3 regions of the Amycolatopsis sp. WQ 127309 genome follow, and region 2 is predicted to be linked to each of the others. Evidence: riboswitches for the same ligand, from Rfam matches in the RefSeq annotation. Region 2 holds a riboswitch; each other region holds the start of a gene.
What was found. Region 2 has a riboswitch for S-adenosylmethionine ahead of MUY22_RS06125 (methionine ABC transporter ATP-binding protein). Riboswitches for the same ligand answer to the same signal wherever they lie in the genome.
Positions count from the first base shown of each region.

Region 1: linked by a shared signal. The riboswitch ahead of MUY22_RS46435 (aminotransferase class V-fold PLP-dependent enzyme) and the one ahead of MUY22_RS06125 (methionine ABC transporter ATP-binding protein) in region 2 are both predicted to bind S-adenosylmethionine.
Region 3: linked by a shared signal. The riboswitch ahead of thrC (threonine synthase) and the one ahead of MUY22_RS06125 (methionine ABC transporter ATP-binding protein) in region 2 are both predicted to bind S-adenosylmethionine.

Region 1 covers NZ_CP095481.1:10,506,943-10,516,974, reverse strand. The annotation lists gene MUY22_RS46445 (potassium/proton antiporter) at 51-1,529, shown strand; gene MUY22_RS46440 (M23 family metallopeptidase) at 2,352-3,002, shown strand; SAM riboswitch class IV at 3,096-3,210, shown strand; gene MUY22_RS46435 (aminotransferase class V-fold PLP-dependent enzyme) at 3,249-4,592, shown strand; gene MUY22_RS46430 (hypothetical protein) at 4,663-5,238, shown strand; gene MUY22_RS46425 (hypothetical protein) at 5,187-5,435, shown strand; gene lspA (signal peptidase II) at 5,511-6,128, shown strand; gene MUY22_RS46415 (RluA family pseudouridine synthase) at 6,125-7,054, shown strand; gene MUY22_RS46410 (AsnC family protein) at 7,051-8,067, opposite strand; gene MUY22_RS46405 (DUF885 family protein) at 8,202-10,032, shown strand, end outside.
Region 2 covers NZ_CP095481.1:1,422,758-1,432,789, forward strand. The annotation lists gene MUY22_RS06110 (4-(cytidine 5'-diphospho)-2-C-methyl-D-erythritol kinase) at 1-148, opposite strand, end outside; gene MUY22_RS06115 (TetR/AcrR family transcriptional regulator) at 158-700, opposite strand; gene MUY22_RS06120 (hypothetical protein) at 900-1,268, shown strand; gene MUY22_RS06125 (methionine ABC transporter ATP-binding protein) at 1,333-2,346, opposite strand; SAM riboswitch class I at 2,554-2,644, opposite strand; gene rsmA (16S rRNA (adenine(1518)-N(6)/adenine(1519)-N(6))-dimethyltransferase RsmA) at 2,806-3,645, opposite strand; gene MUY22_RS06135 (resuscitation-promoting factor) at 4,033-5,463, opposite strand; gene MUY22_RS06140 (TatD family hydrolase) at 5,750-6,586, opposite strand; gene metG (methionine--tRNA ligase) at 6,599-8,392, opposite strand; partial or broken gene MUY22_RS06150 (PadR family transcriptional regulator) at 8,465-8,608, shown strand; partial or broken gene MUY22_RS49705 (ABC transporter permease) at 8,606-8,686, shown strand; gene MUY22_RS06155 (glycoside hydrolase family 25 protein) at 8,779-9,393, shown strand; gene MUY22_RS06160 (aminodeoxychorismate synthase component I) at 9,413-10,032, shown strand, end outside.
Region 3 covers NZ_CP095481.1:10,850,486-10,860,517, forward strand. The annotation lists gene lepA (translation elongation factor 4) at 1-1,011, opposite strand, end outside; gene MUY22_RS48200 (class I SAM-dependent methyltransferase) at 1,127-1,747, shown strand; gene MUY22_RS48205 (VOC family protein) at 1,744-2,118, opposite strand; gene MUY22_RS48210 (DMT family transporter) at 2,142-3,023, opposite strand; gene rpsT (30S ribosomal protein S20) at 3,375-3,635, shown strand; gene holA (DNA polymerase III subunit delta) at 3,687-4,667, opposite strand; SAM riboswitch class I at 4,804-4,937, shown strand; gene thrC (threonine synthase) at 4,950-6,215, shown strand; gene MUY22_RS48230 (ComEC/Rec2 family competence protein) at 6,278-8,659, opposite strand; gene MUY22_RS48235 (helix-hairpin-helix domain-containing protein) at 8,656-9,372, opposite strand; gene MUY22_RS48240 (DegV family protein) at 9,515-10,032, opposite strand, start outside.

The DNA.
Region 1 (10,032 bases), 2.0 Mb from region 2:
CGGCCGCTTCACTATTCTGAGGGCCCCACAGCACTCGGGAGGGAGGCGGCATGGACCAGCTTCCCGTGCTGCTCGGCGTCGGCGGTGTCGTCCTGCTCGCCTCCGTGCTCGCCGTGCGCGTCTCGATCCGGCTCGGCCTGCCCTCGCTGCTGCTCTACCTCGGCATCGGCGTCGTACTGGGGGAAGCCGGTTTCGGCATCCGCTTCGACAACCCCGGCCTGACCCAGTCGCTCGGCCTCGCCGCGCTCGTCATGATCCTCGCCGAAGGCGGGCTGACGACCCGGTGGTCGGCGGTGAAACCCTCGCTGGGCATCGGAATCGTACTGTCCACAGTGGCCGTCGTGGTCAGCATCGCGGTCACCGGCGCGGCCCTGCACTGGCTGCTGGGCCTCGACTGGCGGCTCGCGCTGCTGTGGGGCGCGGTGCTCTCGTCGACCGACGCTGCGGCGGTCTTCTCGGTGCTGCGCACGGCCGGGATCGGCAAGCGCCTGGTGGGCGCGCTGGAGCTGGAGTCCGGCATCAACGACGCGCCGGCCTACATCGCCGTCGTGGTGCTGGCCGAGGGCACCACTGTGGACTGGACGCTGCCGTTCCTGGCGGTCTACGAACTGGCGGCGGGCCTGGCGATCGGGCTGGCGTTCGGCTGGCTCGGCGGCATCGCGCTGCGGCGCGCCGCGCTCCCGGCGACCGGTCTGTACCCGCTGGCCACGGTCGCGGTGTGCGTCGTGGCGTACTCGTCCGGGCAGCTGCTGCACGCGTCGGGCCTGCTCGCCACGTACGTCGCGGCGCTGGTCCTGGGCAACTCGCGGCTACCGCACCGCTCGGACACGCTGTCGTTCGCCGAAGGCCTGGGCTGGCTGGCGCAGATCGGGCTGTTCGTGCTGCTCGGGCTGTTCGCGTCGCCGAGCCGGCTGCTCGAGACGCTGGTGCCGGGCCTGGTCGCGGGCGCCGTCGTGCTGCTGCTGGCCCGGCCGATCTCGGTGGTGCTCTCGATGCTGCCGTTCCGGCTGCCGTGGCGGGAACAGGCGTTCCTGTCGTGGGCCGGCCTGCGCGGCGCGGTGCCGATCGTGCTGGCGATGATCCCGCTGTCGGAAGGCCTGCCGGGTGCCCAGCGCCTGGTCGACGCGGTGTTCGTGCTGGTCATCGTCCTGACGCTGCTCCAGGGCGCGACCCTCGGCCCGCTCGCGCGCTGGCTGGGCCTGTCGAAGAAGTCCGAGGCGTACGAGATCGACGTCGACTCCGCGCCCCTGGACGAGCTGGGCGCCGAGCTGCTGCAGGTCCGCATCCAGCCGGGCTCGAAGCTGCACGGCGTCTACCTCTCGGAGCTGCGCTTGCCGGTGGGCGCGACGGTGAGCCTGGTCGTGCGCGCGGGCTCGGGCTTCACGCCGCAGAAGACGAGCCGCCTGCAGGAGCACGACCAGCTCCTGGTGGTCACGACGGCCACGGCCCGCGACGACGCCGAGCGCCGGCTGCGCGCGGTCGACCGCGCCGGCCGCCTGGCCCGCTGGCGCGGCGAGTCCGGTATCTGACGCGGTTCGCGGTTTGCCGGCTGGCGTCCGCTCTGTCTCGCAGCGGTGTCGCCCGCTGGGTCGGCTGGTGGTCGGGGTCGGGCCGCTGGGTTGCCTGCGGGTCGTGGCTGATCGGATGCGCGGTCTCGCCGGTGTGTCGCCGCGTCGGCTTGCTTGAGGTGAGCGGGGGCTGATCGCAGGTTGCCTGCTTGGGCCACCGTGCCGTCCGCTGGGCTTGCTTGAGGCGAGTGGGGTCGATCGGCGGGTGGCCCGCTTGGTCGCCATGCCGCCTGCGTCGGCTTTGCGGTGAGCGGGGCCGATCGCGGGTTGCCCGCTTGGTCATCGCGCCGTCCGCTGGGCTCGTTGGCGCGGCGAATCGGGCCGCTGGTCGCTCGCGGGTTGGGCGGAACCGTGTCCACTCGGCTCGGCCTCGCCGCCGGGCCGTCCGCGTCGGCTCGCTTGCTGCTAGCGCGGCGTCGATCGCGGGTTGCCCACCTAGCCACCGTGCCGTCTGCTGCGCTCGGCGGTCGCGAGCCCGGCCGGGCGCGAGTTGTCCACATCCACTTCAGTTGTCCACAGATTTCCGGCACTCACGTTTTTGCAGGTCAGTGGCGGTAGACTGGACAGGGGACGCCCCCCAGGGAGTGGTGGGGGCTGCGTTCGGGCCGGGCGGTTGTCCGGTGCCTGTCCGCTCTTCGCGTCGACCTGGTGATCTTCTCCCGCGAGGGTGAGTGATCCTCACAAAAACCTCACCTGATCTTCCCCGCGTTCCCTCTTTTGGCTTACTCTGCGCTCCATTCATTACCTCGAATGGGTGAACGTAGAGCCAGAGGAGTACGCCGGGTGACGAAGCGATACGTGTGTGGGGCCGGGCTGGTCGCGGGGATCGTCCTGGGTGTGGGGCTCGCCGCCGCTCCGGGGGCGGCTGCCGAGGTGGGGCCCTTTCCGGTGCTGGCGCTGCCGTTCAAGGCCGGCCAGCAGGTGTACTCCGCCGGCATCCACTCCGACGACGGCAGCACCGGCGTGGAGAACGCCCTCGACCTCAGCCCGGCCGACAAGACCGTGCGGGCGCCGCTGGCCGGGACCGTGCACCTGCAGCACTGCGCGGGCGGCGACTGGGTGACCATCGACCACGCCGGCGGGTGGCGCACCGGGTACTACCACATGGAAGGCATCAAGGTCACCGACGGTGAGCAGGTCGAGGCCGGCGACGTGCTCGGCTCGACCGGCAACGCCCTGCCGTGTGGTGGCAGCAGCACCGGGGCCCACGTGCACTTCACACTGTGGACGCTGCCGGACGCCGCCGACTGGGACGGTCTCGCCTACAGCCAGGTCTCGACGACCGTCGCGGCGGCGCACGGCGAGCCGATCGACGGGAAGACGTTGGGCGGCTGGCTGTTCACGGCGGGCGCGGACCAGTACACCGGCACCGCCACGCACCTCTCGGACCACGCCGTGACGCAGCTCCCGGGCCGTTTCCGCGCGAAGCCCTGACGCTTCTCCATTCCTGCTCGACTTGTGGTCGGTGTCTCAGAATGTGCTGTGGGGGCTGGTCGTCACGCCGATTCTCGGTTACCTTTTGAATCAGGTCATGAGTGCCAGCGTCAAGCCCCGGCTTGCTGGCCGGCAACCCTCCTACCGCGGTGGGGTGCCCCGGGTGAAGACCGGGCCGGTCGCGCCGTGCGACCGGCAAGCGCGGGCCCCTCGCCGGGGCCCCCCGGAACGCCGAGGAGGCTAACGATGACTCTCGCCATCGACCGCACCAGCACACAGACCCAGGAAACCCTTGCGTCGCAAGGTATTCCCACGGTCGCTGGTGCCTCGCTGCGAGTTCCGCTCGTCACCGGCGGAGACATCGGCTACGCCAATCTCGACCACGCGGCCAGCGCGCCCTGTCTCGACGCCGTCCGCGTGGCCGTCGACGAGTTCCTGCCCTGGTACGCCAGCGTCCACCGCGGCGCGGGCTTCGCCTCGCAGGTCTCCACCAAGCTCTACGAGCGCACCCGCGCCACGCTGCGCAGCTTCGTCGGCGCGCGCCGGACCGACACGGTCGTGTTCACCCGCAACACCACCGACTCCTTCAACCTGCTCGCCCGCAGCCTCCCGCCGCGCACCGCGGTGATCGTGTTCGACACCGAGCACCACGCCGCGCTGCTGCCGTGGCAGGGGCCGAACGTCCGGCGCCTGCCGACCCCGCGCACCCGGCTCGCTGCAGTGTCCGCTGTGGACGAAGCCCTCGCGGAATCCCCGCAGGGGCCGCGTTTGGTGGTCCTCACCGGAGCGTCCAATGTGACCGGTGAGCTGCTTCCGGTGGCGGAGATCGCCGCGGTGGCCCGCCGGCACGGCGCCCGCATCGCCCTCGACGCCGCCCAGCTCGCGCCGCACCGCAGGATCGCGATGCAGGACCTGGACGTCGACTACGTCGCCCTCTCCGGCCACAAGCTGTACGCGCCCTTCGGCGCGGGCGCGCTGATCGGCCGCGCCGACTGGCTGCGCGCCGCCCGCCCGTACCTCGCCGGCGGCGGGGCGACCAAGCTCGTCACCGAGGACGCCGTCGTCTGGAACACCGGCCCGGAGCGGCACGAAGCCGGTTCGCCCAACACCGTCGGCGTGTACGCGCTCGGCGTCGCCTGCGAAACCCTGAGCCGGAACTGGGCCGCCGTCGAAGCGCACGAGCAGGCCCTGCTCGTCCGGCTGCGCAAGGGCCTCGAGGGCATCCCGGGCTGCTCCGAGCTGCGGTTGTTCGACGCGCCGGTCGACCGCGTCGGCACGGTCAGCTTCGTCGTCGCCGGTTTCGACCCCGGCTGGCTCGCGGCGGTTCTCTCGGCGGAGTACGGCATCGGCGTCCGCGACGGCGCCTTCTGCGCCCACATCGCGGCCAAGCGCCTGATCGGCGTCACGGGCGGTGAAGGGCAGCAGGCGGTGCGCGTCAGCCTCGGCCTGGGCAGCACCGAGGAGCACGTGGATCGCGTGCTGCTGGCGCTGCGCCAGATCGTCGCCCGCGGCGCGCGCTGGGGGTACACGAAGGCGGGCGGCCGCTGGGCCCCGGTCGGCGACCCGCGGGAGCTGCCGCCGTTCTGCTGAGCGTTAGCCTGGGCCGATGGGGCGGCAGTGGATTCCGTTGGCGTTGCCGGGTTTAGCGGAACTGGTCCTGGTGACGGCCGAACTGTTCCACCGGTCGGCCGTCACCGCGGAACTGACGGCGCGGTTGCCGCCGGCGACCGCCGGCTACGTGGGCCTGTTCGGCTTGACGATCGACGGTTACGGCACCGAAGCGCGGTTCCTCAGCCTCGATGACACCGTCGTGGCCTACACCGGCGGCGCCGGCCCGGCGTGGCAGTACGCGCTCATCGCGGCGTTCCTCGCCATCGTGGTCTCCTACGCCGTTGCGGGCGGGCTGCGCGCGAGGGCGGTGGTGACGTCGATCGCCGCCGTCGTGCTCGCCGTCCCGGTGCTGGACCTGCTGCTGTTCAGCCAGTTCGGTCTCGACGCGGCCACCCGCGGCCCCCTCCTGGCGACGCTCGGGCTCGCGCTGGTCGCCTGGTACGAACGCAGTCCGCTGGTGCTCGCGGTGGCCGTGGCCGCCGGCGCGGTGGCCGTGGTGATCGCGGACCTGCCGGGGGCGCTGCTCTCCGCGACCGTGCTCGTGGCCGGGGCGTTCGCCGCTCTCGTGCCCCGATGGGGGAGGGACGGCGTCTCTGGTTCCCGCCGGGGTTCGCCCAGCTCGTGATGGCGGTCGTCACGCTGGTGACGGCGGCGTACGAGCGCAGCTGGTTCCTGGTGGCCGTCGCCTTGGTGTTCGCGCTGGTCAGCCTGGTGTTCTCGACGCCGGTGACCGGGGCGCCGAGCGCGGCGGGGGTGCTGTTCGCCGCCGCGTTCGCGGTCCTCCTGCGGCGTCCCCGCGACACTGCCGCCGGGGCACCCTGACCAGGCGTGGACAATGGACCGGTGAGCACCGAGTCCAGCGCTGGAGAACCCGACACCGACGCCGCCGCCGAGGCGGTGCCCGAGCCCGTCCAGGAGACGCCGGAAACCCCGGCGGCGACGGCGGCGACGCTGCCGAAGCGCCGGGTGGGCTGGGTGTTCGCCGTCGCGGTGGTGCTCTGGGCGATCGACCTGATCACGAAGAACCTGGTCACCGCCAACCTGGAAGGCAAGGAGCCGGTCCGGATCCTCGGCGGCCTGATCTACCTGCAGGTGATCCGCAACCCGGGTGCCGCGTTCTCGATGGCCACCGGCATGACGTGGGTGCTGGCGCTGGTCGCGCTCGCCGTCGTCATCGCGATCATCTGGATCTCGCGGCGGCTGCGCTCGATCGGCTGGGCGATCGGCCTCGGCCTGGTGCTGGCCGGCGCGCTGGGCAACCTCACCGACCGGATCTTCCGCGCGCCCGGCGGGCTGCAGGGCCACGTCGTCGACTTCATCTCGGCGTTCGCCCCGAACGGCAAGGGCTTCGCGATCTTCAACATCGCCGACTCGGCGATCTGCGTCGGCGGCGCGCTGATCGTGCTGCTGTCCCTGCTGGGCAAGGACTACGACGGCACGTCGACCAAGGACAAGGCCAAGGACAAGAAGCAGGCCGAACCGGCCGCGGAAACCCAGCAGGAGGACCAGGCGTGAGCTCGCGGATGCTCCCGGTGCCCGACGGGCTCGACGGGATGCGGGTCGACGCCGGCCTCGCCAAGATGCTCGGGCTGTCCCGCACGGTCGTCGCCGAGCTGGCCGAGTCCGGCGACGTGCTGCTCGACGGCCACCCGGCGGGCAAGTCTGACCGGCTCGCCGCGGGCGGGCTGCTGGAGGTCACGCTGCCCGAGCCGGCAAACCCGGTGGAGGTCGTCGCCGCGCCGGTCGAAGGCATGCGGATCCTGCACGACGACGACGACATCGTGGTGATCTCGAAGCCGGTCGGCGTCGCCGTGCACCCGAGCCCGGGCTGGACCGGCCCGACGGTGGTCGGCGGCCTCGCCGCGGCGGGCCTGCGCATCGCGACGTCCGGCGCGGCCGAGCGCCAGGGCGTCGTGCACCGGCTCGACGCGGGTACCACCGGCGTGATGGTAGTGGCCAAGAGCGAGCACGCGTACACCGTGCTGAAGCGCGCGTTCAAGGAACGCACGGTCGACAAGGGCTACCACGCGATCGTCCAGGGCCACCCGGACCCGACGCGCGGCACCATCGACGCCCCGATCGACCGCCACCCCCGCCACGACTACAAGTTCGCGGTGGTCCAGGGCGGCCGCCCGAGCGTGACGCACTACGAGGTCGTCGAGGCGTTCCGCGCCGCGTCCCTGGCGCACATCAAGCTCGAAACCGGGCGGACGCACCAGATCCGCGTCCACTTCTCGGCGTTGAAGCACCCGTGCGTCGGCGACCTGACGTACGGCGCGGATCCGGTGCTGGCCCGCAAGCTGGGGCTGAACCGCCAGTGGCTGCACGCCAAGACACTCGGTTTCGCCCACCCGTCGGACGGCCGCTGGGTCCAGTTCGAGTCGGAGTACCCGGACGACCTGGCCAACGCCCTCAAGATCCTGCAGGACGAGAGCTACTAGTCCTCGATCGACCAGATCACGGTGCGCTCGTCCGGTTCCGGCCGCGGGCTCCAGCGGACGGAAACCACCCGGGTCGTGTCCGGCAGGACGTACACCGTGTGGCCGCCCAGGGTTTCGCCCGGTTTGACGCCGATCTTGTGCGGCGGCCGCGAGGTCAGCGACACCGGGGCCTTGCCGATCGTCCTGCCGTCGACGGTGAGCAGCTCGAGGTAGTTGTCCGGCAGGGACGCGAACGGGATCGCGCCGCGGTTGGTGATCTCCGTGTGGACGACCACCGAGCGCTCGCCCTCCTCCAGGCGGTAGCCGGCCGCGCCGAACAGGAAGTCCGCCGGGTCCTGGACCTCGAGCAGCTGCACCGTCAGCTGCTCGCCCTCCAGGCCCTGGGTCTCCATGACCTCGCCGAGCCGGCCCTTCTTGCCGCCGGGCGCGCCGGCCGGGCGCGCGGGCTCGTCGCCGCGGGCCCACGACGCCGTCTGCGGCACGCCCCACGTGCTCACCACGGGGTCGGGCCGCGCCGGGGGTGGCGGGGCGAACTGCTGCTGCTGTGGTGGCCGGGGCGGCGGCCCGGGGTAGCGCCCGGACGGCGTGCCCTGGACGTTGTACGGCCCCGAGGGCGCACCTTGGACGTTGTACGGCCCTGAGGGCGCACCTTGGACGTTGTACGGCCCGGACGGCGCGCCTTGGACGTTGTACGGGCCCGAGGGCGCCCCTTGCGCGTTCGGCGGTGGCATCGGCACCGGCTGCGACGGCGGGGCCTGGGCCGGGAACTGCTGCGAGCCGGGTGGCCGGTTCGCCCACGACGGCGGCGACCCCGCGATGGCCGCGCGCAGCCCGTTCGGGTCGCTTTCGACGCCGACGAGCAGCGGCAGCCCGCTGCCGGACAGCGCGACCAGCCGGTAGGCGACTTCGCGGGGATCCATGCCGACCTTGGCCGCGAGCTCGTGCACGGCCGCCTTGCCCAGCTCGGCGAGCGCGGCGAGCAGGCGGGTATCCACGGGATCGGTCACAGCCACTCGGTGCACGCTACCGCCTCGCCCGTCCGGTCGCGTCGAAGGCCGTCCGCCCCCGGGCGGCGAGCGCGCGTTCCTGTCGGTGATCTCCGTTAGGGTCGCGAACGAGCACACCATCGACGCTGGGGGTCCTGCCCATGACCGCGGTCACCGAACTCGCCGACGAGTTCGTCGAAGCCCTGTACGCCGCCGATCCGCTGATGCCCGCGCTGCTGGGCACGCGCCCGGCGGAGCCCGGGCTGCCGGACGTCACGGCCGCCGCCGAACAGGCCCACCGCACCCGGCTCGCGGCGTTCGCCGAGCGCGCCCGCGCGCTGGACCCGGCCGGGCTGTCGGCCGAAGACCGCGTCACCCGTGAGGTCCTGATCACGTCGGCGGAAGACCGGATCGCGGCGATCGACTCCCGGCTGGCCGAGTTCACCGTGACGGACATGTTCACCGGTCCGGCGGCCATGCTGCTCACCGCGCTGCCGATGACGTCCGTGACCGCGGGGGCGGCCGCCGAAGCCCAGCTGGGGCGGCTCGCCGCGGTGCCGGAGTTCCTGCGCCAGGCCGCGCGGCGGCACACCGAGGGCCTCGCCGACGGCCTGACGCCGGTGGCCCGCCTGGTCGAGTCCGCTGTCGCGCACGTGGACCGCTACCTCGCCGACCCGGCCGCCGACCCGCTGCGCCGCCAGCCCGCGCCGGACGACGAGTTCGCGCGCCGGCGTGACGAGCTGCTCGCCGACGTCGTCCGCCCGGCCTTCGCCGGGTACCGCGAGTTCCTGGTCACCGAGGTGGCGCCGCACGGCCGCCCGGACGACCGGCCCGGCGTGTCGTGGCTGCCGCGGGGCGAGGAGATCTACGCGCGGCAGGCCCGGCTCCACACCACCACCGACCGCGCTCCGGCCGAGCTGCACCAGACCGGCCTGGACATCATCGCCGCGCTCGCCGTCGAGTACCGCGAGCTGGGCGCCAAGGTGTTCGGCACCGGCGACCTCGCCGAGATCTTCGAGCGCCTGCGCACCGACCCCGCGTTGCGCTGGACCAGCGGCGAAGAGCTGCTGGAGACGGCCCGCGCGGCCATCACCCGGGCCGACGCCGAGGCGCCGAAGTGGTTCGGCCGGATCCCGCCGCAGCCGTGGACGGTCGAGGCGGTCCCGGAGGACGCCGCGCCCGGCGCGCCCATGGCGTACTACATCCACCCGGCGACCGACGGCTCCCGGCCGGGCATCTACTTCGCGAACACCTACGAGGCCACCGAGCGGCTCCGGCACACGGCGGAGACGACGGCGTTCCATGAAGCCGTGCCCGGCCACCACTTCCAGCTCAGCACCGCGCTCGGCCTGACCGATCTGCCGCTGCTGCGGCGCATCGGCGACTTCACGGCCTACACCGAAGGCTGGGGCCTCTACAGCGAGCGGCTCGCCGACGAGATGGGCCTCTACTCCGACGACGTCGCCCGGCTCGGCATGCTCGCCGGCGACTCGATGCGCGCGGGCCGGCTGGTCGTCGACACCGGGCTGCACGCGCTGGGCTGGAGCCGGCAGCAGGCGGTCGACTACCTGGTCGAGCACACGCCGATGGCGCGCGTCGAGATCGAGGCCGAGGTCGACCGCTACATCGCGTGGCCGGGCCAGGCCCTGGCGTACATGGTGGGGCGGCTGGAGATCCAGGGCATCCGCGCGGCCGCCGAGCGGCGGCTGGGCACCCGGTTCGACATCCGCGCGTTCCACGACGTCGTGCTGGCCGGCGGCGCGCTGCCGCTGTCGGTGCTCGCGTCGGTCGTCGACGAGTGGGTGGCCGGGCACGGCGACACCGTCGGCGCCCTGGCCGACGAGTTCGTCGCGCTGATGTTCGAGCACGACCCGCTGGCCCCGTCGGTGCTCGGCCTGCCCGGGGACCACGACCGGCTCGCCGACCAGACCCGGGCAGGCCAGGAGCACTTCCGCGCGGCCTACACCGCGCTCGCCGCGCGGGCCCGGGCCA
Region 2 (10,032 bases):
CGACGGTCACCTCGTCGGTCAGCGACAAGGCCTGGAACACGGTCACCAGCTCGTGGTAACCGTCCTCGCGCAGGTCGTCGACCGCCAGGTGCAGGTTGACCTTGGCCGGGACCCGGACGGTGACTGGGGGCGGGACTACAGCGAGCACCCGACCAGCCTACGTGCCCGCACCGGCCGGCTTCCCGTCAGGAGAAAGGACGTCGAGCGCGACGGCGAGCGCGACGTCCGGCGGCGTGCCCGGGCCACCCTCGGCGCTGTTGAGCTGGACGGCCACGAGCGCGAGCCGGGCCCGCAGATCGGACTCGGGGTCGGCCGAACCGCCGCGGAGCCGCTCGTGCAGCCGCAGCATCCGATCCGCCAGGCCCGCGCCGGCCGCGATCGCCTTCAACGCGGACGTGTTGCGCTGGACCAGGCCCATCACCGGGCCGAACCGGGTCTCGACCAGCCCGGCGTACGCGGTGAGCAGCTCGGCCGGGCCCGTTTCGCGCGCCAGGAGGTCGTCGAGCGCGGTCCCCCAGTCTTCGAGGAGGCTCGAGACGATGTCCTCCTTCGTGCGGAAGTGGTAGTACAGCGCGGCTTTCGTGACGTCCAGCCGCTCGGCGATCTCCCGCAGCGAGCTGCCCTCGTAGCCCTGCTCGGCGAACAGTTCGAGCGCGACGCGCTGGATGCGTTCGCGCGTGTCGGTGCGCCGCCCGGCCATGCCTCACTCCTCAACTTGCTTGACGGCCGACTAGCGATGACTTACCTTCGGCATTGCTAGTCGGCCGTCAAGCAATGCATCCAAAGCCTACTCGACACGACCGTCGTGAACTTCGCGCTGCCCTCGGCGCAGCGCGCGCTCGGCATGTCCGACACCGGCCCGCTTCGGGCCGCGGCCGCTGCTGGCGGGCGGGCTCTTCGTGCTGGCGGGCGGGTTGCTGCTGGACACCCGGTCGACGCCGGATTCGTCGTACGCCGCGGTGATCCTGCCGATGCAGCTGCTGCTGGGCCTCGGCGCCGGGCTGTGCATGCCGGTGGTGCTGAACGTCGCGACCCGCGACGTCGGCGCGCGGGACGCGGGTGCGGCATCGGCGTTCGTGACGACGTCGCAGCAGGTCGGCGCGTCACTGGGGACGGCGACGCTGAACACGATGGCCTGGGCGGCGGCCGGTCTCACGACGTCGACAGCGATCGTCCACGGCTACACAACAGCCGCGGCCTGGGCGGCGGCCCTGGTCGGCGCGGCCGCCCTCACCGCGCTCCTGCTGCTCCCACGCGGCACCCGCTGAAAGCCGTGAAGGCCTCCTTACCGGCCATAAGAGCCGGTAAGGAGGCCTTCACGGACGTTCGGGGTCAGGCCGCGGCGACGCCCTGGGGGCCGCGCGCGGTGTGGGTGACGTGGCCGCCGCGCTCGGCGACCCACGCCAGCGCCGCGTCGGCCCGCTCGCCGCGGACGCCGAGGCGGAACCGGCCGACCGGGGTGTCGCCGATCCGGGTCAGGCCGCCGCCGATGGTGGCGAACTCGACGTCGAAGCGGCCCGCGGCCTCGGGCAGCAGCGCGCCGACCGAAGCGAAGCCGACCAGCACGACGTCGACCGAGCGGTCGTAGCGCGAGGACTGCGAGCGGGTGGTCTCGATGGCGGGCAGCAGCGCCTGCGCGGTGCGGCTGACCGGGTTCGAGATCAGGTCGAGCACGGAGCCACGCTCGACGACGGTGCCGTCTTCGAGCACTGCGACGTCGTCGCACACCCGGCGGACGACGCTCGCGTCCGGCGTCGTGATCACGATGGTGACGCCCAGTTCGGCGCGGGCCCGGTCGAGCACGGTGAGCACCGCGCCGGCCTCCTCCGGGTCGATCCCGGCGGTCGGGTCGTCGGCGAGCAGCACAGCGGGGGCCGCGGCCAGCGCCTTCGCGACGGCGACGCGGCGGAGCTGCCCCTCGGTGAGCTCGCCGGGACGCTGCGCGGCGCGCGGGGTCAGGCCGACGAGGTCGAGCAGCGAGCCGACCTTGCTGCGGCGCTGCGGGCCGTCGACGCCCAGCTGCTCCAGCGGGGACGCGATGTTGCCGGCGATGGTGCGCTCGGCGATCAGCTCCGGCTTGGTGCCGACGACGCCGAGCTGGCGGCGGATCTCGCGGAGCCGGCGGCCGTCGAGGGTGCCGGTGTTGAGGCCGTCGAGCCGGACGACACCGCGGTCCGGCCGCTCCTGCAGCGCGATGCACCGGGCGAGGACGGACTTGCCGGAACCGGCCGGGCCGACCACGCCGAACAGTGAGCCGGCCTGGACGTCGACGCTCACATCGCGCAGCGCGACGACCGGATTTCCGTTGAGGGCAAAGGACTTGGACAGGTTTTCGACGGTGATCACGAAGGCTCCAGAAAACGGGGCGCGCAGAGAAGCGCGTCCGGCCGCAAGCGAGTGTCCGTCCTCTATGGACGGTGCATGAAGAAGAGGTGTGACGGGTCGAGCAAGCTCAGTTGGAGCGTCGACATGCGGTCACGGAGCGGCGACCCTCGTCGACAACGCGGCGTTTGGTCAGCAGCAGCGGGCGAGCAACCCTCTTCATCGGGACGGCCTCCATCGGTCCTGGCGGTAGCACCTGCCCTGCGGAGGGTGGTTGCTGCGACTTCGGCGAGCCAGGTCTCTCAGTCGCTCGGGATGGACGTACTGAGTAAAACCGATCCCGAGGAGCGAAAGCAAGCCTGTTGGGCCAGATCACACGACTGGAGGTGTCCGAATCGCGGGAACAGCACTCAGGAAGACTTATTTCGCCGCGACGCGCACGCTCCGGCGTCGGCGGGCACCGTCAGTTCCACTGAGGACGTGTCACCGGACGGCGGCGAGCCGGGCGAAGTCGTGCACGTCCAGCTGCTCACCGCGGGTCTTCGGGTCGATCCCGGCGGCCACCAGCAGCTCGCCGGCCCGCTCGGCCGACCCCGCCCAGCCGGCGAGCGCGGCGCGGAGGGTCTTCCTGCGTTGTGAGAACGCGGCGTCCACGAGACCGAACAGCCGATCCCGGTCCTCGGACGCCGGCGTCTCCCCGCGCTCGAACGCGACGAGCGCGGAATCGACGTTGGGTACCGGCCAGAACACCGAGCGTGGCACCGCGGCGACCTTGCGCGCCGGGCCGTACCAGGCGAGCTTGACGCTCGGGACGCCGTAGATCCGGCTGCCCGGGCCCGCGGCCATCCGGTCGGCGACCTCGGTCTGGACCATCACGAGGCCGGACTTGAGGGAGGGCACCTCGGCGAGCAGGTGCAGCACGACCGGCACGGCGACGTTGTAGGGCAGGTTGGCCACGAGCGCGGTGGGCGCGGCGGGCAGGTCGGCGTTCGAGACGCGCATGGCGTCGGCCTCGAGGACGTCCAGCCGGCCCGCGACGTCCGGCCCGCGTTCGGCGACGGTCTTCGGCAGCCGTTCGGCGAGCTTGCGATCGATCTCGACGGCCACGACCCGCGCCCCGGCGGCGAGCAGCCCGAGCGTCAGGGACCCGAGCCCGGGCCCGACCTCGAGGACGACGTCGTCCGGCCCGAGGTGCGCGAGGTCGACGATCCGCCGCACGGTGTTGGGATCGTGCACGAAGTTCTGCCCGAGCTTCTTGGTCGGCCGCACGTCCAGCTCGGCCGCCAGCCCGCGGATCTCGGCAGGTCCCAACAGTTCAACCACCGGACGAGCCTACCCAGGACAACCCGGCCCCCTCTGCACACCCGCCCGGAGTCCCACACCCAGCGGGTCGACCCACGTACCCAGCCAGTCGACCCACCTACCCAGCCAGTCGACCCACGTACCCAGCGGGTCGACCCACGTACCCGGACGGTCGGCTCGCGTCCCCAGAGGGTCGGCTCACGTGATCGGAGAGTCAACTCGCGTGATCAGCAGGCCGACACGCGTGATTGAGCGGTCGACACACGTGATCACAGGCGGAACCGACGTGATCAGACCCGTGACTCGCGTGATCAGACCCGTGACTCGCGTGATTGGAGGCGGATCTCGCGTGATCCGGACACGCGAAACGGCCCCCGCCGCTAGGCGGGGGCCGTTTCGGAAAGGAAGTCAGGCCTTCTTGCCGCAGACCGGCCAGGCGCTGTAGCTGCCGCCGCGTCCGGCGCGGACCTTCTCCGCCACCGCGATCTGCTCTTCACGCGAAGCCTGGTTCGGCAGCGCCGCGTACTGGGAGCCGCCGTAGGCGTTCCAGGTCTGCTTGTCGAACTGGAGGCCGCCGTAGTAACCGTTGCCGGTGTTGATGGCCCAGTTGCCGCCCGACTCGCACTGCGCGATGCGGTCCCACGCGGAGCCGTCGCCGATGTCGGGGGTCGCGGCCTTCTTGGTGCCGACGTGGATGATCTTCGGCTTGGCCGGAGTGATCACCTGCTCCGACATCGACTGCCGCGAGACCTCTTTGCCGTTCTTCTGCGTGACCTTGTAGGTCACCATCTTCTCGCCGGGCGTACCCGGATCCTCGACCTGGGTCTTGCCCTTGTCGAGGTCCGGGTCGTCGACCTTCTGCTCGGGCGGGTCGATGGTCTCCTTCTGGTTGACCATCGAGACGCCGGTGCGGCTGATGTGGACCTCGGCGCCGTCGGTCAGCTTGACGTCCAGGCCGCCTTCGGCCGCGTCCTCCGGGCCCAGGGTGAGCTTGTACTCGCCCAGGAACTCCTTCGTCGTGACGGCAGTCGTCGTGACCTGCTTCGGCTCGTTCGCACCGTCGAAGAGCGTGAGGTGCTTGAGCGTCTTGATCTGGACGGTCGCGCCCTCGAGCGGCAGTTCGCCGTCCTTCGGCATCGACATCCACGTGCCGGCCTGCTCGGCCTGCTGCATGCCGAGCTGGGACAGGGCGTCGCCCAGGTGGGTCGCGCGGACCCAGGAGGTGCGCTCGGCGCCGTCCACGACCAGCTTCAGCTGGCGGCCGCGCTCGAGCTTGATGACGCCGCCGTCGCCGACCTCGGCCTGCGGGGACGGGGAGAGCGAGTCGTGCGCGCCGACGGACAGGCCCGCGTCCTCCAGCACCTCGCCGACGGTGTCGCCGAACGAGTGCACGGTGGTCTGCTGGCCGTCGACGTCGACGGTGACGCTCTTGTTCATCGCCAGCGCGGCCGCGCCGCCGCCGGCGATGCTGATCATGACGCCGAGGACGGCGCCCTTGAGGAAGCGGCGCTTCCAGACCTTGGACGTCTGCCGGATGCTCTCGTCCATCAAGGCCTTCTTGGCCTGCGGGGACGCGGTCCGGTCCGCCTCGATCCCATCCGGGATGACGATCGGCGGGAGGTACGTGGTCTCGGCGTTGATGAGGCGGATCAGCTCGTCGACGTCGACGTCGATCGACGCCATCATCGCGTCGGCGTCGGGGCCGAGCGCGGCGAGGATGTCCTGCTGCGTGATGTTCGGGTCGTCAGAAAAGTCGAGCTGGCCGTACGCGGTGTCCTCGAAGTAATTGCGGTCGAGGACGGCGGCGGAGCGTGCTCCAGCCTGTCTGCTACCTGTCACCGGGTCGTTCCCTTTCCCAAGACACCGTTCGGGGCGGCATCTTTACGTCTGGGCCCGCAGCCGGCGCCATCGTCACGGTCCCGGTCGTACCACCCGGTTCCGCTTCCCCGACGTGCACTGACGTGACTGAGGGCGTAACAGCCGGCAACTGCATGGTGCAGTACCGACCGGCACGATCACGGGACAGTAACGGGTCCCGCCGGGTTGCGCAAACACCCCCCGGAGTGTCGTGATCTGGGTCACTCCATCGAGTGGGCGATCATGGAACCCGGTTGTCGCAATGCGTTCAACCCGTTGTGACACTGGGGAGTCGGTAGATCCGCTCGGCCGTGGTCCGGACGGCTTCGGCGACCTCGTGGACAGCTTCGCCCCTGAGCGCCGCGAGGTGACGGACGGTGTAAGCGGCGCCGTACGGCTCGTTCGGCCGTCCACGGAAGGGGTGGGGGGTCAGAAACGGCGCGTCGGTCTCGACGAGGTAACCGTCGGGCGGGCAGAGCCGCGCCGCGTCGTGGAGCCCCTTGGCGTTCTTGAACGTCACGGTGCCGGCGAACGAAAGCACGTAACCGGCGTCGATGCAGCGCCGCGCGATTTCCGCGTCGCCGGAAAAACAATGGAAGATTACGGCATTCGGCGCACCCTCTTCGACCAGAATGCGCAATACGTCCTCGTGGGCCTCGCGGTCGTGGATCATCAGCGGCTTGCCGAGCCGCTTCGCGAGGTCGATGTGCCAGCGGAAGGCGTCCTGCTGGGCGTCGTGGGGCGAGTAGTCCCAGTAGTAGTCGAGGCCGGTCTCGCCGACGGCGACCACGCGGTCCTGGCCCGCCAGGCGCTCCACTTCGGCCTTCTCGGCGTCGCCGAAGGCCTTGGTCCGCGTCGGGTGGACCGCGACCGCGGCCCAGACCCGCCGGTCCCACGTCGCCGCCTCGGCCGCCCAGCGGGCGGAGGCGAGGTCGTCGGCCACCGTCACCACGCGCGCGACGCCCGCGCGCTCGGCGCGGTCGACCATGGCCGTCACATCGGCCGCGGTGACCGCGCCGCACGCGTCGAGGTGGGTGTGCGCGTCCACCACCGCCACCGGGAGCCGGTCCGGGACCGGCGGCAGTTCGCGCTTCTCGTCACCCAACTCGCGTACCTCTTACTTCGTGATCGGGGCCCACTCGGGGCCGGTCTCCCCGAGTTCCGGGTCGAGCTTCGTGAACAGCGGCGACGGCTTGGCGAGCGGGACGCCGACCTCGATCGGCTTCGACTCCCACTTCGCCTGCTCCGCCGCGTAGTCACCGGTGAGGATCGGGTTGACCCGCCCGGCGATGTCGAGGTCCTCGACCTCCTTGAGCTCCGGCTGCGCGGCCCACACGCCGGTGCCGCCGAGGGCCTCGTGGATCTTCTGGGCCGAGTGCGGCAGGAACGGCGTCAGCAGCGTGTTGGCGTCGCTGACGACCTGCAGCGCGGTGTGCAGCACGCTGTCGCGGCGCGCCGGGTCGTCCTTGAGCTTCCACGGCTCCTGGTCCGACAGGTACTTGTTCGCCGCCGTGACGACGCGCATCGCCTCGCCGGCCGCCTGCTTGAACCGCGACCGGGCCAGGTGCGCCCCGACGGTGTCGAACGCCTTGCGGGACAACGCCTTCAGCTCTTCGTCGGCCGGGGCCGGCGCCTCCGGGCGCGGGATCGCGCCGACGTTCTTGTGCGCCATCGAGATGGACCGGTTGACCAGGTTGCCCCACTCGTTGGCCAGCTCGAAGTTGGTCCGGCGGACGAACTCGTCCCAGGTGAAGTCGGTGTCCTGGGTCTCCGGGCCGGCGACCGAGATGAAGTACCGCAGCGTGTCCGGGCCGAAGTCGCGCAGGAAGTCCTCGACGTAGATGACGCGCCCGCGCGAGGTCGAGAACTTCGAGCCGCTCATGGTGAGGAACTCGCTGGAGACGATCTCGTCCGGCAGGTGCAGCTTGCCGTACTTGCCGGCCTCGCCGCCCTTGTCGCCTTCGCCGTTGTGGCCGAACAGCAGCGCCGGCCAGATCTGGGCGTGGAAGGTGATGTTGTCCTTGCCCATGAAGTAGTAGGACCGCGCGTCGGGGTTGGTCCACCACTCCTGCCACGCGTCCGGGTTCCCGGAGCGCCGTGCCCACTCGACGCTGGCCGAGAAGTAGCCGATCACCGCGTCGAACCAGACGTAGAACCGCTTCATCGGCTGGTCGCTCCAGCCGTCGAGCGGGATCTTGACGCCCCAGTCGAGGTCGCGGGTGATCGGCCGGGGCCGCATGTCGTCGATCAGGTTCTTGGTGAAGTTGAGGACGTTCGGGCGCCAGTCGGTCTTGGTCGAGAGCCAGTCGCCGAGGGTCTTGGTGAACGCCGGGAGGTCGAGGAAGTAGTGCTCGGTCTCGACGAACTTGGGCGTCTCGCCGTTGATCCGCGACTTCGGGTTGATCAGCTCCGCGGCGTCGAGCTGGTTGCCGCAGTTGTCGCACTGGTCACCGCGCGCGCCGTCGTACCCGCAGATCGGGCAGGTGCCCTCGACGTAGCGGTCGGGCAGCGTGCGGCCGGTGGACGGGCTGATCGCGCCGCGCGTGGTCTTCGGCACGACGTAGCCGTTGCGGTGCAGCGCCAGGAAGATCTGCTGCGTCACGTCGGCGTGGTTGCCGGTGGTGGTCCGGGTGAACAGGTCGTAGGACAGGCCGAGGCCCTGCAGGTCGTTGCCGATCTGGCGGGTGTACTTGTCGGCGGTCTGCTGGGAGGTGAGGCCTTCCTTGTCGGCCTGGACGGTGATCGGCGTGCCGTGTTCGTCGGTGCCGGACACCATGAGCACCCGGTTGCCGGCCATTCGCTGGTAGCGGGAGAAGACGTCGGACGGGACGCCGAATCCGGACACGTGGCCGATGTGGCGGGGGCCGTTGGCGTAGGGCCAGGCCACCGCAGTCAACACTGGGGTGCTCATACCTTATTAGCCTACGGATGCCACCCAAGGCGATTTCGGCAGGTACAGGAGGCCAGGTCGTCCGCGACGCGTCTGCTCGTGCTCGGGGCCGTGCGCGTGTACGGCCGCGCGCACGGCTACCAGGTGCGGCGCGTGCTGCTGAGCTGGTCGGCGGACAAGTGGGCCGACGTCGAGCCGGGCGACGGCGGCCCGGACCGGGTCGCCTGCCGGCTCACCGGGAGCGTCGTCGTGCCGGCGCTCGCGGTGCTGGCGGTGTGGTGGGGCACGCGGACGTTCCAGCGAGAGAGCGCCTGACCGAAAACGCCTGATCAACCCGGTGTGGTGCGACTGCGGGTCCGCTCCCGGCGACGTATGGTGTGCTCTCATCTACGCGCCGGGGGCGGACTGTGACGGAGCCGGAAGCCGAACTCGGCATCTCGCTGTCCCACCGCGAGCGCGTCGCGGACTGGCAGGCCGTCCGCGGCGCGCAGGCCAAGTTCGTCTCGGTGACGATCAGCGAGAACGTCAACTGGAGCAGCTCGGCCGCGGAGCGGAGCCTGGCCGGCGCGCAGGAAGCAGGGCTGCACGTCGGCGGCCGCCACTACGCGCGGCCCGGCGCGGTGCACGACCAGGCCGACCACTTCGTCCGGACGGCGAGCAAGCTCGGCGCGTTCTCGCCCGGGTCGCTGGCCCCGGCGCTGGAGGTGGCGGCGCCGAGCGTCGACGACCGGTTCATCAAGCTGTGGATCAAGCACGTCCGGCAGGCGGCGCGGATCGAGCGGGTGCTGATCTACGCCGACTACGACTGCTGGCAGCAGCGCCTGCACCCCGACCGCTGGGCCGACTCCGAGGTCGTGCTGTGGCTGATCCGGCACAACGGCATCCCGGGCCGGGCGGGCTGGTTCCACGCGCGGCTCGGCATCCACCAGCACGCGTGCGCGCCGGGGGTGCCGGGGATCAGCGGGCCGGTGGAGCAGAACGCCGTCGTGTATCCGTTCACATTGGGCGACCTTTTGCTGTAGGACCGGTGACAATGTCGCCATGCGCGTGCAGAGCAGGACACTCCGGACGAACGTGACGCCGTCGCGCGCGCTCCTGGTCCTCGCCGCGCACGCCCGGGCCCGCGGCCTGCCACCGCCCGCGATGCTGTCGGGCGACTGGTTCGGCTCACGCGCGGTGATCGCGCCGTCGCTCGAGGTGTCCCCGGGCCCGGTGTCCTGGCCCGCACCGGTGGACGCCCCGCACGGCGTGGTCGGCGGCGGCTGGTTCGGCTACCTGTCCTACGACTCGGCGGACCCGTCGGGCCGGCGCGGCGCCCTGCCCGCGACGGCGTGGGGCTGGACGGACCACGTGCTGCGCTGGTCGGCGTCGGGCACCTGCCACCTGGAGTCCCTGGACGGCGGCGGCCCGTCGGTGTCCACAATGGAGTCTCTGTTGGACTCTTCGCCGGTGGCTCCTTCGTGGACGGCCGGTCCCTTGCGACGTCCGCTGCCTTCGGAACACCGGGACGCGGTGAAGGCGTGCGTGCACGCGATCGAGGCCGGGGAGCTGTTCCAGGCGAACATCTGCACCCGCTTCACGGGCTCGTTCGCGGGCTCGCCGGCCGCGCTGTTCGCCACCGGCGTCTCCCGGCTGAACCCGCGCCGGGCGGCGTTCCTGTC
Region 3 (10,032 bases), 1.7 Mb from region 2:
CTCGTAGTCGAGCGCGGCGTCGTTCAGCTGGAGCTTGTCGAGGGCCTCGCGCAGCTCGGGGTAGTCCGAACCGTCCACCGGATACAGTCCGGAGTAGACCATCGGCTTCGGCTCGCGGTACCCGGCCAGCGCGTCCTTGGCGCCGTGGCGTTCGGACGTCACGGTGTCGCCGACCTTGGACTGGCGGACGTCCTTCACGCCGGTGATCAGGTAGCCGACCTCGCCGACGCCGAGTCCCTTGCTGGCCTTGGGTTCCGGCGAGATGATGCCGACTTCCAGCAGCTCGTGGGTGGCGCCGGTGGACATCATCTTGATGCGCTCGCGCGGGGTGATCTTGCCGTCGACCACCCGGATGTAGGTGACGACGCCGCGGTAGGTGTCGTACACCGAGTCGAAGATCATCGCGCGGGCCGGCGCGTCCGCGTCGCCCTGCGGTGCCGGGACCGACTTCACGACCTCGTCGAGCAGCGCGCCGACGCCGATGCCGGTCTTGGCCGAGACCCGCAGCACGTCGTCGGGCTCGCAGCCGATGATGTGGGCCAGCTCACCCGCGTACTTGTCGGGGTCGGCCGAGGGCAGATCGATCTTGTTGAGCACCGGGATGATCTGGAGGTTGTTCTCCAGCGCGAGGTAGAGGTTGGCCAGGGTCTGGGCCTCGATCCCCTGCGCGGCGTCGACCAGCAGCACCGCGCCTTCGCACGCCTCCAGCGCCCGGGAGACCTCGTAGGTGAAGTCGACGTGGCCCGGGGTGTCGATCATGTGCAGGACGTGGTCCTGCCCGTCGACCTGCCAGGGCAGCCGGACGTTCTGGGCCTTGATCGTGATCCCGCGCTCGCGCTCGATGTCCATCCGGTCGAGGTACTGCGCGCGCATGGCCCGCTCTTCCACGACGCCGGTGAGCTGCAGCATGCGGTCGGCCAGGGTGGACTTGCCGTGGTCGATGTGCGCGATGATGCAGAAGTTCCGGATGAGCTCCGGAGGCGTGAAGGTCGTGTCGGCGAACGTCGTCACTCGAATGAGTCCTCGGAAAGTCGGGGATGGCCACCTCTATGTTCCCATGGCGCTCCGGGTGCGAGTGGGGGTCATCCCCGATGCGAGCCCACGTGATCCGTGGTGCCCTCGAAGTATGAGCACATCGCACCAGCCCGCACCACCTCCCCAGCCTGATCCGGACGGCCTCGCCCGGGTTCTCGACCGTGTCTTCGGTCACCCTTCGGGCCTGCTCGGCCGCCTCGGCGGCCGGCTCATGGCCCGGGGCAACTCCGCCACCGAGCACCGCGTCGTCGACCTGGCGAAGCTCGAGCCGGACGAGACCGTCCTGGTCGTCGGTCCCGGCCCCGGCGTCGGCCTCGACGCCGCCGCACGGCTGGCCGGGCGCACGATCGGCGTCGACCCCTCCCCCGCGATGCTGGCCCTGTGCCACGAGCGCTGCGGCGACCGGGCCGAGCTCCGGGAGGGGTCGGCGGCGCACACCGGCGAGCCCGGCGAGTCCGTCGACGTCGTGCTCACCGTGAACAACGTCATGCTCTGGGACGACCGCGCGGCCGGCTTCGCCGAGCTGTTCCGCGTCCTGCGCCCGGGTGGCCGGCTGCTGCTGTCCGCGCACGAGAAGTGGCTGCCCGTGAGCAGGCACGTGCTGGCCGACGAAGCCGCCGAAGCGGGCTTCGCCGACCTGCAGACGTGGACCTGGGAACCGCCCGGCTTCACCGCGCTCGCCGCGCAGCTGCGGGCCGTCAAGCCCGCCTAGCGGGTGTCCGTGCGGATCGGGTGTCCTTCCGGCACCTCGACCAGCACGATGCGCGTGCCGTCCGGATCGGCGATCCAGGCCTCGTCCAGGCCCCAGGGCTCGCGCTGGGCGTCCCGCACCGGCGTCAGGCCCTTGGCCTTCAGCTCGGTCAGCTCGCCGGCCAGGTCGCGGACCTGCACCCAGAGCACCAGGTCGGGCGACGCGCCCGCCTCGCCCGAGCCGGACACCTCCAGGGAGCCGTGCCCCAGGAAGAACACGGTGCCACCGGGGAACTCACGCTCCACGGCCAGGCCGAGGGTGTCGCGGTAGAACGCGGTCGACGCCTCGGCGTCGCGCGGGCGGATCAGCAGCCTGCTCTTCAGGACTTCCATCCGACCATCCCTACCGGAGGTCCTCAGGCCGCCGCAATCGCGACGATGCCGGACAGCACGATCACGGACCCGGCGAGCCGCCGCACGGCGTCGCGCTCGCCCAGCACCAGCCACGCGGCGAGACCGCCCAGCACGATGCTCAGCTCCCGGGCGGGCGCCACCAGGCTGACCGGCGCCATCGTCAGGGCGAACAGCACGAGGATGTAGGCGACGGGCGACAGCAGGCCGACGATCAGCACCTCGCGCCGCTGCTCTCGCCAGAGCCGCGTCACCTCGGACCGGCCCGCCCGCGCGCTCGGCAGGAGCATGGCGCTCTGGATGAGCGTGCCGAGGCCGAGGTACACGATCGGCGGCATGCCGATGCCGGTCACCGAGTGCGCGTCCCAGAGCGTGTAGCCGGCGATGACGGCCCCGGTCAGGACGCCGTAGAAGATCCCGGCGCGCCGGGCCTTGGCCGCGGCCGGGTCGTCAGCGGCGGCGCCCCGGCGGCCGGTGCTGATCACGAGCACCCCGGTGATCACCAGGAACGCGCCGAGCAGGCCGAGCCAGCCCGGCCGTTCGCCGAGGACGAGGACGGCGGCCAGCACCGACAGCAGCGGCCCGGTGCCGCGCGCGACGGGGTAGACGACGGAGAGGTCGCCGACGCGGTAGCCGCGCTGCAGGACGATGCCGTAGGCGACGTGCAGCACCGACGTGCCCGCCGCGGCCAGCAGCCAGCTCCACTGTGGACGTTGCGGCTCGACGGCCACCAGCACGACCGTCACCGGCAGCAGGGCGACGGCGGAAACCGTGTAGTAGAGCCAGACGAACTGGGTGCCGCCGGAGCGGACCCGCTTGGCGGCGAGGTTCCACGCGGCGTGCACGACGGCCGCCACGACGACCAAGGACAGTGCGGTGGTGTTCACAGGGACCCCTTACGGGTTTCGCGCGCGCGAAACCCGGGTCCTCCAGGCTTTTGCCCCGTCAGATGAACGGCGGGCCTTCCGGACCCGCCGATGGTGCCGCTCGGACCAGACCCACCGGATCCTGGTTGTCCTGCTGGCTGGGGCGGACCGGTGACGGAACCCTAGGCACTGCCGCCGCCCACCGTACTCCCGGTGATCCACGCCCGGCCGGACGCGCTCGCGGCGGGCCGGGGCCGGGCTGTTAAAGTTGCTGCTCGTTGCCGTGCGGCATTCCGTCATGGAGGAAACCCGCTTCAGCGGGGCCACACCAGCGCGGCGGCGAATCTCACCGAGTGAAAGCAGGAGCGCCTCATGGCCAACATCAAGTCGCAGATCAAGCGCATCACCACGAACGAGAAGGCGCGTCAGCGCAACCAGGCGATCCGGTCCTCGGTGAAGACCGCGATCCGCAAGGTCCGCGAAGCCGCTGACTCCGGTGACAAGGCCAAGGCCGTCGAGCTGCAGCGCGACGCCGCCCAGAAGCTGGACAAGGCCGTCTCGAAGGGCGTCATCCACGCCAACCAGGCCGCCAACAAGAAGTCGGCGCTCGCGAAGCGCGTCAACTCGCTCTGAGCTAACTGATCTCTGGAGAAGCCCCGGCCCCGGCCGGGGCTTTCTTCATGTTCAGCGGTCGCCTTTGGCCGCCGCGACCTGCAGGACCGCGCGTTCCAGCGCGTAACCCGGGTCCGCCGCGACACCCTTGACCTCGGCGTTCAGCCGGGCGACCACCCGCATCGCCGTGGCGAGGCCGTCCTGGTTCCAGCCGCGGGACTGGCCCTGGGCCTTGCGGACCTTCCACGGCGGCATGCCCAGCTCCCCGGCCAGCTGGTTCGGGTTGCCGCGGCCCGCGCCGGAGACGCGGGCGATCGTGCGGACCGCGTCGGCCAGTGCGTCGGCGACCAGGACGTACGGGACGCCGAGCTGCATCGCCCAGCGCAGCGACTCCAGCGCGGCCGCGCGGTCGCCGCTCACCGCCTTCTCCGCCACCGCGAACCCGGTCACGTCGGCGCGGCCGCGGTGGTAGCGGTGGACCGCGTCCGCGTCGACCACGCCGCCGGCGTCCGCGACGAGCTGCATCGCGGCCGAGGACAGTTCCCGCAGGTCGGAGCCCACGGCGTCGATGAGCGCCGCGACCCCGGCCGGGTCGATCTTGCCGCCCGCCCGGCGCACCTCGTGGCGCACGAACTGCTCCCGCTCGGCGGGCTTGGTCAGCTTCGGGCACTCCGTCACCTCGGCGCCGGCCTTCTTCAGCACCGCCGGGAGCGTCTTGCCCGCCTTGCTGCGCCCGCCGCCGGTGTGCACGACGACGAGCACGATCCCGGCCGCCGGGTCCTTCAGGTACGACGTCACGGCGTCGGCCAGCTCCTGCGAGATGTCCTGCGCCGACTCGAGGACGATCACCCGGCCTTCGCTGAACAGCGACGGGCTGACGAGTTCGGCCAGCTCGGGAGCTGTGAGATCGGACACCCGGGCCCGCGTCAGCTCGGCCGTCGCGTCGATCGCGCGGGACGCGGCCAGCGTCTCGCGGACGGCCCGCTCGATCAGCAGTTCTTCCTCACCCAGGACCAGGTGGAGCGGGGCCGGGGCGGTGGCTTGCGCGGTCACCCGGGAATCTTCTCACTTGCTGCTTCGTGCGCCCGCTCCGGTGATGTCGAGCGGCCACCATGGCACGGCCCGAGTGCCATGTCGTACGGTGTCCTGGAGGCGGCGCGCTTTCTCGCGCGCTCCGACAACTGAATACCGCTCATCCAGAGGGGCAGAGGGAACGGCCCGACGAAGCCCCGGCAACCGGCGTACAGCCTGTCATCCCGCGATCGCGGGATAGCTGACGACCACGGTGCCAATTCCGGCCCGCTTCGGCGGGGCAGATGAGGAAGGAACCTCGCGATGACCGCAACCCTCGGCACGACCTCCACCACCAAGACCCCGGATCTCGGACCGGCCGTCGAACTGGTGTCGAAGGAAGAGGGCCACCGGCAGCCGCTCGCCCCCGAGTTCGTCTCCGCCGAAGACTTCTCGCCGCTCGAGGTCGCCTACGACTTCGGCCGCGTCCGCCGTGAAGACATCGAGGCCGGCCCCAAGAACATCTGGCGCTACAAGAAGCTCCTCCCAGTTCCGTCCAACATCGAAGAGATCCCGAACACCGAGCCCGGCTCGACGCGGCTGATCCGCGCCGACCGCCTGGCCAAGGAGCTCGGCCTCAAGCGCCTGTGGGTCAAGGACGACACCGGCAACCCGACGCACTCCTTCAAGGACCGCGTGGTCGCCGTCGCGCTCGCCGCGGCCCGCGAGTTCGGCTTCGAGGTGCTCGCCTGTCCCTCGACCGGCAACCTGGCCAACGCCGTCGCCGCCGCGGCGGCGCGCGCGGGCTGGAAGTCGGTCGTGCTGATCCCCAAGTCCCTCGAGCGCGCCAAGATCCTCACCACCGCGGTGTACGACGGCGACCTGATCGCCGTCGACGGCAACTACGACGACGTCAACCGGCTCGCCACCGAGCTGGCCGGTGAGCACCCGAGCTGGGCCTTCGTGAACGTCAACGTCCGCCCGTACTACTCCGAGGGCTCGAAGACACTCGCCTTCGAGGTCGCCGAGCAGCTCGGCTGGCGGATCCCGCCGCAGATCGTCGTGCCGATCGCCTCCGGTTCACAGCTCACCAAGGTGGACAAGGGTTTCCGCGAACTGGGCCAGCTCGGCCTCGTGGACGCCAGCCCGTACAAGGTGTTCGGCGCCCAGGCCACCGGCTGCTCGCCGGTCTCGGCCGCGTTCCGCGCCGGCCAGGACGTCGTCCAGCCGGTGAAGCCGGACACCATCGCCCGCTCGCTGGCGATCGGCAACCCGGCCGACGGCCCGTACGTGCTCGACATCGTCAACCGCACCGGCGGCTCGATCGAAGACGTCACCGACGAAGAGGTCGTCGAAGGCATCCGGCTGCTGGCCCGCACCGAGGGCATCTTCACCGAGACGGCCGGCGGGGTCACCGTCGCCACGGCGAAGAAGCTCATCGAGACGGGCAAGCTGGACCCGGACGCCGAGACCGTCCTCCTCATCACCGGCGACGGCCTCAAGACCCTCGACGCCATCGAGAACCACGTCGGCCCCAAGGCGACCGTGCCGGCTTCGGCCGCGGCCGTGAACAAGGCCCTCGGCTACTGACGTCTCCCCGCCGGGGCGAGCCACGCCCGCCCCGGCGGGAACGCGTTGCCGGGCAACGGAAGTCAGCGGTGGGGCGGGCCGCGCGGTTCGCCTCGGCGGGCTATCGCCGGGCCTGACGGGTCCGGGACCACAGCGGTGTCGCCGTCGACGTCGGTCCGGGTCACCAAGGCACCCAGCGCCGTCAAGGTGTCCACTGTGGACTTGCTCGGGTGGCCGTAGGTGTTGCCCGCGCCGACGCTGATGAGCGCCGCGCGCGGCGCCACCGCGGCGAGGAAGGCCGGCAGCGAGTACCGCGAACCGTGGTGGGGCACCTTGAGCACCTCCGCTTTCAGGTCTCCGACGTCGGCCAGCAGGTCCGACTGGGCCGCCAGTTCGACGTCTCCCGTCATCAGCACCCGGCCGGCGGCCGTTTCCGCCCGCAGGACGACCGAGCTGTTGTTGATCGTCGTGCCGTCCTGCCGGCCGGCCGGCCGCGACGGCACGTACCGCGGCCCGAGCACGTCGAGCGCCAGCCCGGGCAGGTCGACCCGCTCGCCCGGGCTCAGCTCCACCAGCGGCACGCCGCGGCGGGACGCCTCCGCAGCGACCTGCCGCCACGCCCACTCCGGCGTCCGCCCCGGCCCGACGGCGATCCCGCCGACCGACCAGCCGTCGAAGACCGACGCGAGCCCGCCGATGTGGTCGGCGTGCAGGTGGCTCAGCACCAGCAACGGGATCCGGTCGACCGACAGCCGGTGCAGGCACTCGTCGACCGGCCCCGGCTCGGGCCCGGTGTCCACCACCACGGCCCGCCCCGGCTCGGCCGTCGCCAGCACGACCGCGTCACCCTGGCCGACGTCGCACTCGACCATCGCCCAGTTCCGCGGCGGCCACGCGGGCGCGAGCACCCGCACCGGCACGAACACCAGCAAAGCGCCGACGATCAGCACCGCCAGGAGCAGCCGGACCCGCCGGTACCGCGCGGCGAACACGAGCACCGCGAGGACGGCCGCCGCGAGCAATGCGCCCGCCCAGCCGCCGGGCCAGGGAACGACCGCGCCCGGGGCTCGCGCGCCGTGCCGCGCCACGAAGATCAGCCACTCGGCCTCCGGGCCGGCCAGGTGCACCAGGAACGCCCCGCCGCCCGGCCACCACGGCCCGACGACCGTCGCCAGCACCCCGAGCACCGTCGCCGGGGCGACGACGGGCGCGGCGAGGACGTTGGTCACCACCGACACCAGGCTCACCGTGCCCGCCATCCCGGCCAGCACCGGCGCCGTCACCACGAAGGCGGCGAGCGGGATCGCCAGCCCTTCGGCGAAGCCCGGTGGGACGCCGCGGCGGACCAGTACACCCGCCCAGCGCGGAGCCAGCAGGACGAGCCCGGCGGTGGCGAAGACCGACAACGCGAACCCGAAGTCCGTGGCCATCGCCGGATCCGCCACGACCAGCACGCACACCGCGAAGGCCAGCGCGGGCAGCGCCGAGCCCCGCCGTCCCAGTGCCAGGGCCAGCAACGCGACCGCCGCCATGACCCCGGCGCGCAGCACACTCGGTTCGGGACCGACCAGGACCAGGAACCCGGCCAGGCACAGGCCCGCCGCCACGGCCGACAACCGCGGGCCCAGCCGAAGCACTCGCAGCAGGAGCAGGACCGCGCCGCACGCCACGGCGAGGTTTCCGCCGCTCACCGCTGTCAGGTGAGCAAGCCCCGCGGTGACGAACTCCTGCTCGATCCGAGGGGACAACCCGCTCGTGTCGCCCAGGACCAGGCCCGGCAGCAGTCCCGCGGGTTCCTCCGGCAGGGTCTGGCTCAGGTCGTGCAGGCCGGACCGCAGTCCGGCCGCGGCCTCCTGCCACCACGGCGCCGGGCCCGGCTCACCCGGCGGGCCTCGCACGGACAGCACCGCAACGGTCAGGTCCGCGCCACGAGGTGGCATCAGCAGGCCCGCCACCCGGACTTCCTGCCCCGGCAGCACGCCCACCCAGTCCGCGACGGGCGCGAGCAGCAGGACCCGCCCGGACGAGACGACCGGCTGTCCGTCGACGGACGCCGCGCGCACGTCGGCGGACAGGACCACGGACCGGGCGCCCGCCTGCCGATCGGCGTACCCCGCGCTCCGCACCGGCTTCGGCCGTTCCGCGACGACCACCGTGAGCGTCGCGGGCAGTCCCTGGGCCGCGGCCGCACGCAGGCCGTCACGCTCGGCGTCGTGGATCCGCCAGGCGATCGGACCGGCGGCGACCAGGCCGAGCACCAGCAGCGCCGCCGCAGCGCCGAACACCCGGGACCGGCCACGCGCCCGCCAGAGCAGCACCCCGGCGAGCACGGCCGCGGCGAGACCGACGGCGACCGCCGTCCACCAGCCGAGCAGCAGCCCGGCCAGTGCAGCGAGCCAGCACGCGAGCGCCGCCGGGACCAGCCGCATGTCCTGCCGGGTGTCGGTCGCGGGAATCGTGTTCATCCGACCGTCACCTGCTCGCGGAGCTTCTCGAACTTGCTTTCGCCGATGCCGTCGACGTCGCGCAGCTGCTCGACTTTCGTGAAGCCGCCGTGCTCCGCGCGCCACTGGACGATCCGCTTGGCCATCACCTCGCCGACGCCGGGCAGGGTGTCCAGCTGGTCCGGGCTCGCCGCGTTGAGGTCGACCTTCCCGCCGCCGCCTTCGGAGACACCGGGCGGCGCGATGGGCGCCGGGATCCCGACCGCGAGCTGCTCGCCGTCGGTCACCTTGCGGGCGAGGTTCACGGCGCTGAGGTCCGCGCCGGGGTCGGTTCCCCCGGCGGCGCGCAGCACGTCGGCGACCCGGGATCCCTGGGGCACGGTGACCAGGCCGGGCGACCGGACGCGGCCGATCACGCTGACGACGAGACCGGCCTTGGGTGCGGCCGGCGCCTCGGCCGCGGGTTTCGCGCTGGGCAGCGGAGGCGGTGGCTCGGGCGCCGGACGGTCGCCCAGCAGCGCGACCGAGCCGAGGACGAGCACCACGACGGCCACGAAGACACCGGCGAACGCCCAGCGGCGCCGGCCCGCGCCGGTCGCTCCACCCGGCAGCCAGCGCCGGACCAACCGGCCGCCGGGCCCGACCGTGCTCGCGTCGGGCGAGAGCTGGTCGGCCAGCCAGGCGAGCCGGTCGTTGACGGGGAGGCCCGGATCCCGGGCGGGCTGCTCGAACACACGATCGACGTTAGGGGCCGCGGGGAGGCGGGCGACAGGGGTGGCGCCGCGTCCTGTGGACAAGTGGGGTGTTGTGGACGGATGCCGCCGGCCGGGCCCGGGAACGGCGGTTTTCGTCGTACCCGGATGAGATGCTGGAGGGTCAGGCGTCCGGCCGGGCCGGCACCGTGCGCTGCACGACCACGCCCAGCACGCCGGGGCCGGTGTGCGCGCCGATCACCGCGCCCAGCTCGGAGACCACGCAGCCCGCCGACCGCGGCACGGCTTCTTCCAGCCGGTTCGCCAGCTCGACCGCCCGGTCCGGCGACGCGAGGTGGTGGACGGCGAGCTCGACGTCGTCGTCGTCCGCCGCGCGAGCCGCCAGCTCGACCAGCCGCGCGATCGCCCGGTTCATGGTCCGGACCTTCTCCAGCGGCAGGATCCGGCCGTCGGACATGTGCAGCACCGGCTTCACCGCCAGCGCCGTCCCGAGCAGCGCCGCCGCCGGGCCGATCCGGCCGCCGCGGCGCAGGTACTCCAGGGTTTCCACGACGAACAACGTCGAGGAGCACTTGGCCGCGGTCATCGCCGCCGCCTCGACCGCCTTCGGATCCGCGCCGGCCGCGGCGGCGTCCGCGGCGTGCAGCGCGGCGAACCCGAGGCCCATCGCGGTCGTGCGCG